3 regions of the Nonomuraea sp. NPDC003560 genome follow, and region 1 is predicted to be linked to each of the others. Evidence: riboswitches for the same ligand, from Rfam matches in the RefSeq annotation. Region 1 holds a riboswitch; each other region holds the start of a gene.
The links. Region 1 has a riboswitch for thiamine pyrophosphate ahead of ACFYUV_RS26235 (purine-cytosine permease family protein). Riboswitches for the same ligand answer to the same signal wherever they lie in the genome.

Region 1 (3,265 bases):
GCCGGCGTGTGTGGCGTACACGGCGTTCCTGCTGGAGGCGGCGGGGTCGTACGGGGAGGGGTTGGCCGCGCTTTATCCGTGTATGTGGGGATATTCGAGTCTTGGGAAGATTCTCGCCGAGAACCCGCCCGCCGAGCCGCGGTACCGGGCCTGGGTGGACACCTACGCCGACCCCGCGTTCGCGGTGCTGACCGTACGGATCGGGCAGATGATCGACGAGGCCGACCCCGACCCCGTACGGGCGGAGGCGCTGTTCGCCGAGGGCATGGCACACGAGCTCGCCTTCTGGGACGTGCCGTAGTCGCGTGCCGGCCCGGCGCGCGCCATACCCTGGGGGCATGCCGGAACTTCCCGAGGTGGAGTCGCTCACCAACTTCCTGCGCGAGCGGGCGGTCGGCCGTTCGATCGCCGGCGTCGACGTCGTCGGCTTCCAGGCGCTCAAGACGTTCGACCCGCCGGTCACCGCGCTCGGCGGGCTCACCGTCACGAACGTGTCGAGGCACGGCAAGTTCCTCGACCTCGACTGCGACGGCCTGCACCTGATCATCCATCTGGCCCGCGCCGGCTGGCTGCGCTGGCGCGACGACCTGACCGGCGCGCGGCCGGTGCGGCCGGGCAAGGGGCCGCTGGCCGTACGCGTACGGCTGGCGCCGGACGACGACGGCCTGGCCCCCGGCTTCGAGCTGACCGAGGCCGGCACGCAGAAACGGCTGGCCGTCTACGTCACCGACAAGCCGGAGGACGTGCCCGGCGTCGCCGCCCTGGGCCCCGACCCGCTCGACGACGCCTTCACCGTCGAGGCGCTCAAGCGCATCGTGGGCGGCAACCGCACCCAGATCAAGGGGCTGCTGCGCGACCAGAAGGTGATCGCGGGCATCGGCAACGCCTACTCCGACGAGGTGCTGCACGCGGCGAGGATGTCGCCGTTCAAGATCGCCGCGACGCTGACCGACGCCCAGATCGCCGACCTGCACGAGGCCATCGTGACGACGTTGCGCGACGCCGTCGAACGGGCGCACGGGCTGGCCGCCAAGGACCTCAAGGCGGAGAAGAAGTCCGGGCTGCGCGTGCACAACCGGGCCGGCCAGCCGTGCGACGTGTGCGGCGACACGATCCGCGAGGTGTCCTTCGCCGACTCCGCGCTCCAGTACTGCCCGACCTGCCAGACGGGCGGGAAGCCGCTGGCCGACCGGCGGATGTCGCGCCTGCTCAAGTAGGGTCCCGGGCGCGGGATGATGGAGACATGACCGTTCCAGAGATCGACGTCACCGCCGTTCCCGACGACGCCTACCTGCTCGACGTCCGCGAGCAGGACGAGTGGCTGGCCGGCCACGCCCCCGAGGCCGTGCACATCCCCATGTCGCAGATCCAGGGCCGGGTCGAGGAGGTGCCCGCCGACCGCACCGTCTACGTGGTGTGCCGGGTAGGCGGCCGGTCGATGCAGGTCACGGCGTGGCTCAACCAGCTCGGGCGCGACGCCGTCAACGTGGGCGGCGGCATGCAGTCGTGGGAGTTCGCGCGCCGTCCCATGGTCAGCGAGACCGGGCAGGATCCTTTCGTGGCCTGAATGCCCCACTGTGGCGGTTCCGCCGCCATTGAGGCATGATGAGGGCGCCAACTGCATAGTCGCGGGAGCTCGGGGTGCCGGGCTGAGAGGGCAGCAACACAGCCGCTGCCGACCGCCTGAACCTGTCCGGGTAATGCCGGCGTAGGGAGTGTGCGATGACGCATGTCGTCGACGAAGTTCCGCTGACCCTTGACGGCGCGCCCCCCAAGACCCTCGGCGTCCTCGACCAGGGCGCGCTCTGGGCCAACCTGGGTGTCAGCCTCCTCGGCTTCTCCGGCGCGCTCGTCCTGATCGATCCCCTGGGCAACGCGCCGCTCAGCCTCGTGGCCGCGCTCACGGCCGCCGTGGTCGGCAGCCTCATCGGCACGGCCATGGTCGGCCTGTCGGCCATCCCCGGCACGCAGACCGGGCGGCCGGCGATGGTGCTGCTGCGCGGGCTGTTCGGGGCGAAGATGTCGTACGTCCCGTCCGTGCTGAACATCGTGCAGATGCTCGGCTGGGGGGCCTTCGAGCTCTGGGTGATCGCCAAGGCCGCGAACGCGATCTTCGGGAGCGTCCCGTACCAGGTGTGGGTGGTGGTGGCGGGGGTGCTGACCACCGCGCTCGCCGTCTGGCCGCTCGGGTCGATCCGGCTGCTGCGCCGGTACGTGACCGCCGGCGTGATCGTGTCGCTGATCTGGTTCACGGTGTCGTTCCTGGGCGAGGCGCCGACGTACACGGGCGGGTCGTGGACGGCCTTCGCCCCGGCCGTCGACTACGTCATCGCCCTGTCGGTGTCGTGGGTGCCGATGGCCGCCGACTTCGCCAGGCACTCGCGTTCCAGCCGGGCCGCCTTCACCGGCGTCGTCGGCGGCTACACCGTCGCCCAGGTGGCCTGCCTGGCACTCGGCGTGTACGCGGTGGCCATCGCGGGCGCCCAGGCGGTCCAGGCCGACGGCATGGTCGTGTTCCAGCCGTTCGTCGCGGCGCCGCTGGGCGCGCTGTTCTTCGGCATCCTGGTGCTGCGCGAGACCGACCAGTCCTTCGCCAACGTCTACTCCACCACCGTCTCGCTGCAGAACCTGATGCCGAAGGTGGACCGCCGGGTCGTCTCGACCGCGATCGGCGTGCTCACCACCGCGATCGCCCTGGTCGTGGACGTCACCTCCTACGGCGCGTTCCTCGGGGTGATCGGCGCGGTGTTCGTGCCGATGTTCGCCGTGCTGGCCGTCGACTACTTCGTGCTCGGCGGCGCGGCCCGCTGGAACACCGCCGAGGACGCGCCCTCGCGCTGGCTGATGCTGCTGCCGTGGGCGCTGGGCTTCGCCGCCTACTGGTTCACCACCTCGACGCCCACGGTCGCCGGCTGGGACGGCTTCTGGGCCTCCGCCCGCGAGGCCGTCGGCTTCACGCGGGAGCCGTGGATGAACGGCGCGCTCGGCGGGGCGCTGGTCGCGGCCCTGGTGACGCTGCTCATCGGCGTGCTCGGCCGGCGTCGCTCAGCGGCCCGCTGAGACCCGGCGTTCGACGTTGAGCAGGTGCTGCTTGGCGGCCACGCCTCCGGCGTAGTCGCCGAGCTCGCCGTCCTCGCGGACCACCCGATGGCAGGGCACGATCACGCACACCGGGTTGGCGCCGACCGCGTTGCCGACCGCGCGAAGGGCGCGCGGCCGTCCGATGCTCGCGCCGATCTCCTCGTACGTCGTGGTCGTGCCGTAG
Region 2 (3,265 bases), on a different contig from region 1:
GCCATGCCCGCCCGCACCTCGTGGCTGAGCTTCATCGAGCAGAACTTCGGGCCGCACATCGAGCAGAAGTGCGCGGTCTTGGCGGGCGCGGCCGGCAGGGTCTCGTCGTGGAAGGCGCGGGCGGTGTCCGGGTCGAGCGACAGGTCGAACTGGTCCTCCCAGCGGAACTCGAACCGGGCGTCCGACAGGGCGTCGTCCCACGCCTGGGCCTGCGGGTGCCCCTTGGCCAGGTCCGCCGCGTGCGCCGCGATCTTGTAGGTGATCACGCCGGTCTTGACGTCGTCGCGGTTGGGCAGGCCGAGGTGCTCCTTGGGGGTGACGTAGCAGAGCATGGCGGTGCCGTACCAGGCGATCATGGCGGCGCCGATGCCCGAGGTGATGTGGTCGTAGCCGGGGGCGATGTCGGTGACGAGCGGGCCGAGGGTGTAGAAGGGCACGTCGTCGCAGAGCTCGCGCTGCAGGTCGACGTTCTCCTTGATCTTGTGCATGGGCACGTGGCCGGGACCCTCGATCATCACCTGCACGTCGTGCGCGTGCGCGATCTTGGTCAGCTCGCCCAGGGTGCGCAGCTCGGCGAACTGGGCCTCGTCGTTGGCGTCCGCGATCGAGCCGGGGCGCAGCCCGTCGCCCAGCGAGAACGTCACGTCGTAGCGGGCCAGCAGGGCGCACATCTCGTCGAAGTGCTCGTACAGGAAGCTCTCGCGGTGGTGGGCCAGGCACCAGGCGGCCATGATCGAGCCCCCGCGCGAGACGATCCCGGTCTTGCGGCGGGCGGTCAGCGGGACGTGCGCCAGCCGCACCCCCGCGTGCACCGTCACGTAGTCGACGCCCTGCTCGCACTGCTCGATCAGGGTGTCGCGGTAGACCTCCCACGACAGCGCCTCGGGTCGCCCGCCCACCTTCTCCAGCGCCTGGTAGATGGGCACGGTGCCGACCGGGACGGGCGAGCTGCGGATGATCTGCTCGCGGGTCTCGTGGATGTTCGGCCCGGTGGACAGGTCCATGACGGTGTCGGCGCCCCACCGGGTGGCCCAGGTCATCTTCTCGACCTCCTCCTCGATCGAGGAGGTGACGGCGGAGTTGCCGATGTTGGCGTTGATCTTGACCAGGAAGTTCCGGCCGATCGCCATCGGCTCGGACTCCGGATGGTTGACGTTGGCGGGGATGACCGCCCGCCCGGCCGCGACCTCCTGCCGGACGAACTCGGGCGTCATCCCCTCCCGGACGGCCACGAACTCCATCTCCTTGGTCACCACGCCGCGCCGCGCCGCGCCGAGCTGGGTGACCGGCGACCCCCACGCCGAGCGGTCGGTACGCGACGGCCCCGAGGTGTCGTAGAGCCGCACCGACGTGCCGTTCGACAGCCTGACCTCGCGCATCGGCACCTGAAGGTCACCGATGTAGATCTTGGAAAAGCGCGCGTCGCTCATCGCGCAAACTCCCTTCGCCGGCATTATCCGGAGCAGGTTCTGGCGGTCGGCGGCTGACAGCCGTCCTCTCAGCCCGGTCCGCACCGGGCTCCCGCGTTGGTCATCGCGATCATAACCCCGCGCGTGGCAGGATCAAGGGGATGTCCGATCCCATTGCGCACACGACCGCCACCTACGACCGCATCGCGCGCCAGTTCGACGAGCAGGTCGCCGATCCGTCACCCTCGATCGTGGCCGTCCGCGACCGGTTCGCCTCAGCCCTGCCCGCCGGGGCCACGGTCGCCGACCTGGGATGCGGCCCGGGGCGCGAGTCGGCCTGGTTCGCCGGACGCGGCCTGACCACCGTGGGCGTGGACCTGTCGATCGAGATGGCCAGGCTCGCCGCCGGGCGCGGCGTGCCCACCGTCCTGGGCGATCTGCGACGCCCGCCGCTGTCGCCGGCGTCCCTGGACGGCGTCTGGTCGGCCGCGGCCCTCGTGCACGTGCCGTCCGAGCAGACCGAGGCGACGTTGCGCGCCTGGCACGCGGCGCTGCGCCCCGGCGGGGTGCTCGCGCTGATCACCGCCCTGGGCGACGGCGAGGGCTGGGAGCCGGTGCCGTACCGGACGGAGTACGAGCGCTGGTTCGTCCACCGCGACGCGGGCGACCTGCTCGCGGTGCTGGACGCGGCCGGGTTCGCGGTCGCCTGGCACGAGACGAACGTCACCCACCGCACGTGGTTCAGCGTGCTGGCGACAGCGCGCAGCTCTCCCCAGCCCTAGTCTCCAGGTCGAGCGCGAAGCCGGGGCCGCGCAGCCGGGCGGTCCCGCCGCGCGCCGACGACAGCCTGACCTCGACCGGCACGCCGTGCGCCCAGGTCACCCCGACGGTGAAGCCGCCGCGGGCGCGCAGCCCGTCGAACGAGCCCGCGCGCCAGGCGGCCGGCAGCGCGGGCAGCAGCTCGATGACGCCGGCGTGGCTCTGGAGCAGCATCTCGGCCACCCCGGCGGTCGCGCCGAGGTTCCCGTCGATCTGGAACGGCGGATGCGTGTCCCACAGGTTGGGCAGCGTGCTGGCGCGCAGTTGCCCGCCCAGCATGCTCAGGGCGCGGTCGCCGTCCTTGAGCCGGGCCCAGAAGTTGACCTTCCAGGCCATGCTCCAGCCCGTGCCGCCGTCGCCGCGCGCTTCGAGGGTGGTGCGCGCCGCGGCCAGGTGCTCGGGGGCGGTGAGCTGCGTCCCGGGGTGCAGGGCGTAGAGCTGGGAGACGTGCCGGTGCCGGTCGGACGGGTCGTCGAGGTCGGCCTTCCACTCCTGGAGCTGCCCCCAGGACCCGACCCGCAGCCCGGGATCGAGCCGGTCGGCCGCCGTGCGCAGCCGTCCGGCGAACTCGGCGTCCACGCCGAGCGTGCGCGCGGCCGCGGCCGTGCAGGCGAACAGGTCCCGGACGATCTGCTGCGGCATGGCCGCGCCCGCGGTGAAGTCGCCGTGCTCGGGCGAGTAGGCGGGCGAGACGACGAGGCTGCCGTCGCGCGCGTCGGGACACAGGTTGGCCAGCCAGAACTTGGCGGCCTCGCGCATCGCCGGATAGGCGTGCCCGCGCAGGTAGCGCTCGTCGCCGTCGAACAGGTAACGCTCGTAGAGCTGGCGCACCAGCCAGCCGGCGGCGTCCGGCATCCAGAACGACGTGGGCCAGTCGTGCACGCCCGTGAACCCGAACGGGTTGGTGTTGGAGTGCACCACCCACCCCGCGGAGCCGAACATCGACCGCGCGGTCTCGCGTCCGGGCGTGCGCAGCCCCGCCACGAACTCCTGGTACGGCACCGCCGTCTCGGCCAGGTTCGCCGGCTCGGCGGGCC
Region 3 (3,265 bases), on a different contig from region 1:
CGTAGCCGGCGTCCTGCAACACGGTCAGTGTGCCGGGCAGGCCCTTCATCACGTCCTTCCCGTCGAGGAACACCGCGGGAACCTGTGGCCCGCCGCCGCCACGGCGCACGCCGAGCAGCTTGTGGTCCTTGAGGAGTTGCTTGGCCCGCCCGATCGAGAGGTCGAGGCGTGAGGCCACTTCGGGGAGAGTGAGCCACTCGTCGACGAGCTGGTCGGTCTCCCGGTCGATCTGTGCAACAGAAAGCGTCACGAAACCACAACTACCACATGCCGTCCTTGCTCAAACAACACAATCCCGTAGGGGGACCTCTGGATCTACCAGGCGTTCTGTGTCGAGGCGATGCCCGCCTTCGATGATCCTACGGCCCTGCACGTAGTCCCGGGGCCGGTCGACGGCGAGCACGGCGGCGAGGGTGTCGCCGGACGTCAGCCAGACGGCCGACCACTTGCCCTCGGGCTCGCCCCGGTAGAGCAGGCGGTCGCCGGAGGGGTGGTGGCCGATGTACTGGACCATGTGGCCGAACTGCTCGGACCAGAAGTAGGGGGCCGGGTCGTAGACGGCCTCCTCCCCCAGCAGGGTCGCGGCGGCGACCTCGGGCGAGCCGAGCGCGGTGTCCCAGTGCTCGACGCGCAGCCGGACGCCGTAGCGGCGCGACCACCAGGCCGCGCAGTCGCCGGCGGCGACCACGTTCGGCATGGACGTGCGCAGGTGCTCGTCGGTGACGACGCCGTTGTGCAGGTCGATGTCGGAGCCGGCCAGCCACTCGACGGCCGGGCGCACGCCGATGCCCGTGACGACCACGTGCGCCTGGACGAACTCGCCGCCCACCAGCCGCACGCCGCCCTCGTCCACCTCGTCGACCATGGTGTTCAGGCGCAGGTCGATGCCGTCGTACCAGTGTCGCGTGCGGGCGCCGATCTCCGGGCCCACGGCGTTGGACAGCGGGGCGGGGCCGGCCTCGATCACGGTCACCGAGCAACCGGCCTTGCGGGCGGCGGTGGCGACCTCGGCGCCGATCCAGCCGGCGCCGATGATCGCCACATGGGCTCCGGCCACGAGCCCGGCGCGCAGCTCGTGGGCGTCGTCGAGGGTGCGCAGGACGTGCTGGGGGCCGTCGCCGGGCACGGTGATCGGCTCGGTGCCGGTGGCGATCACGAGGCCGTCGTAGCCGAGCTCGCCCTCGGTCGTCTCCACGACGCCCTCGCGCAGGGCCTTGGCGGTGACGCCTGGCCAGAAGTCGACCTCCAGCGCGTCGAGGTCGGCCTCCAGGAAGCTGGAGTCGGCCGCGCCGGACAGCACGGCCTTGGACAACGGCGGACGGTCGTAGGGCCGATGGCGCTCCTGGCCGATCAGCGTGATCCGTCCGGTGAAGCCGCGCCCGCGCAGCGCCTCCGCGCTGCGCAGCCCGGCCAGGCCCGCTCCCACCACTACGACATGGTTCACGTTCATGACCATAACGGGGGCGGTGCCGGCACGTCGCGCCGAGGCCGTAGGCTGGAGGCGCAAGACGCGCGGGAGTCCGGCCGTCACCGGGCTGAGAGGAAGGCTTGAGCGGGCCTTCGACCGCAAGACACCTGATCCGGATCATGCCGGCGAAGGGAGCGCGGATGAATGTGATCGTGGGCGGCGGGGTCGTCGGGTTGTCGATCGCCTGGCGGCTGGCCCGCGAGGGGCTGCCCGTCACGGTGGTCGATCCGGCCCCGGGGCGCGGGGCGTCCTACGCGGCGGCCGGGATGCTGGCGCCCGTCAGCGAGGTCGCCTACACCGAGGAGCCTTTGCTGCGGCTGGGGGCCGCCTCGCTGAGCCGATGGCCGTCCTTCGCCGCCGAACTGGCCGCCGACGCGGGCCTCGGCCCGGACCTCGGTGCGGGCTTCGGGGCAGGTCTCGGCACGGGGCTGAGCGGCGGTTCCGGTGGCGGGGCCGGGGCGAGGGCCGAGGCGAGGGCCGGGGAGGCGTTCGGGGGCGCGTTCGGGGTGATCGGGCCGGAGGGGGCCGCTGGCCGTGCGCTCGACCTGCGCGCCGACGGCACGCTCGACGTCGCCTTCGGGGCCGACGACCTCGCGGCGCTCGACGACCTGGCGGCGTTCATGGACAAGCTGGGGCTGCGGGTCGAGCGGCTGACCGGGCGCGAGTGCCGGCGTCTGGAGCCCATGCTGGCCCCTTCGGTGCGCGGCGGGCTGCTGGCCCCCGGTGACGCCTGGGTCGATCCGCGCCGGGTCACGGCGGCGCTGCTGGCCGCGCTCGACCGGCTGGGCGTGCCCGTGGTGCGGGCGCGGGTGACCGGCCTGCTGCGCGACGGCGACGCCGCTCCAGGCGCCGCGACCGGCGCTGGGACCGGCTCTGGCACCGGCGCTCTGACCGGTGCTGGGATCGGCTCCGGGACCGGCGGTGGGATCAGCTCTGGGACCGGCGCTGGGATCGGTGCTGGGGCAGGCGGTGCGGCAGGACCTGTGGCGGGAGCCGTGACAGGTGCTGCGACTGGTGCTGTGAGGGGGGTGCGGCTTGAGGCCGTGCCCGGTCAGCCTGAGCCGGCGGTGCTGGAGATCGCGGCCGAGCGGGTGGTGCTGGCCGCCGGGGCGTGGAGCGGGGAGCTGGCCGACGTGCCCGTCCGGCCGGTCAAGGGGCAGATCATGCGGTTGCGCTCGCCGCAGCCGCTGCTCGGCCGGTGCGTACGCGGGATGGTGCACGGCGCGCCCGTCTACCTCGTCCCCAGGGGCGACGGCGAGCTGGTGCTCGGGGCGACCCAGGAGGAGCTGGGGTTCGACACCCGGGTGACCGCGGGCGGGCTCTACGAGCTGCTGCGCGACGCCAGGGAGCTGGTGCCGGGCGTCACCGAGCTGGAGGTCGCCGACGTGGTCGCCGGGCTGCGTCCGGGCACCCCCGACAACCTGCCGATCATCGGGGCGGGCGAGGTCCCGGGGCTGGTGCTGGCGACCGGCCACCATCGGGGCGGGGTGCTGCTGGCTCCCCTGACGGCGGCCCTGGTCGCGTCGGCGGTGCTGACACCGTCCACGACGACGGCGTCCCCGGCGGCGGCCCCGGCAACGGCCCAGACAGGCACACAGGCCGGGGCCCCGGCGGCGGTGCAGACAGGCACGCAGCCGGCGGCCCAAGCGGCGGCCCAAGCGGCGGCTCAGGCAGCGGCTCGGGTGGCGGGGGTTTCGACGGGCGCGGGGATTCTGACGGGTGAGGAGGGCGAGCTGGCCGCGCTGTGCTCGCCCGCGAGATTTCGGGATATTTCATGATTGTGACGATCAACGGCGC

Region 2: it holds a riboswitch for thiamine pyrophosphate, as region 1 does, so the genes downstream of both, thiC (phosphomethylpyrimidine synthase ThiC) here and ACFYUV_RS26235 (purine-cytosine permease family protein) in region 1, are expected to answer to the same signal.
Region 3: it holds a riboswitch for thiamine pyrophosphate, as region 1 does, so the genes downstream of both, ACFYUV_RS08100 (FAD-dependent oxidoreductase) here and ACFYUV_RS26235 (purine-cytosine permease family protein) in region 1, are expected to answer to the same signal.

What each region holds. Positions count from the first base shown of each region.
Region 1 is NZ_JBIAOF010000006.1:529,575-532,839, forward strand. Features, by position in the region: gene ACFYUV_RS26220 (TenA family protein) at 1-301, shown strand, start outside; gene ACFYUV_RS26225 (Fpg/Nei family DNA glycosylase) at 339-1,217, shown strand; gene ACFYUV_RS26230 (rhodanese-like domain-containing protein) at 1,244-1,567, shown strand; TPP riboswitch at 1,619-1,732, shown strand; gene ACFYUV_RS26235 (purine-cytosine permease family protein) at 1,723-3,060, shown strand; gene ACFYUV_RS26240 (methylated-DNA--[protein]-cysteine S-methyltransferase) at 3,046-3,265, opposite strand, start outside.
Region 2 is NZ_JBIAOF010000003.1:482,375-485,639, forward strand. Features, by position in the region: gene thiC (phosphomethylpyrimidine synthase ThiC) at 1-1,430, opposite strand, end outside; TPP riboswitch at 1,423-1,535, opposite strand; gene ACFYUV_RS13185 (class I SAM-dependent methyltransferase) at 1,571-2,191, shown strand; gene ACFYUV_RS13190 (glycoside hydrolase N-terminal domain-containing protein) at 2,151-3,265, opposite strand, start outside.
Region 3 is NZ_JBIAOF010000002.1:587,794-591,058, reverse strand. Features, by position in the region: gene ACFYUV_RS08110 (Rv2175c family DNA-binding protein) at 1-250, opposite strand, end outside; gene ACFYUV_RS08105 (NAD(P)/FAD-dependent oxidoreductase) at 281-1,450, opposite strand; TPP riboswitch at 1,503-1,619, shown strand; gene ACFYUV_RS08100 (FAD-dependent oxidoreductase) at 1,609-3,246, shown strand; gene thiS (sulfur carrier protein ThiS) at 3,243-3,265, shown strand, end outside.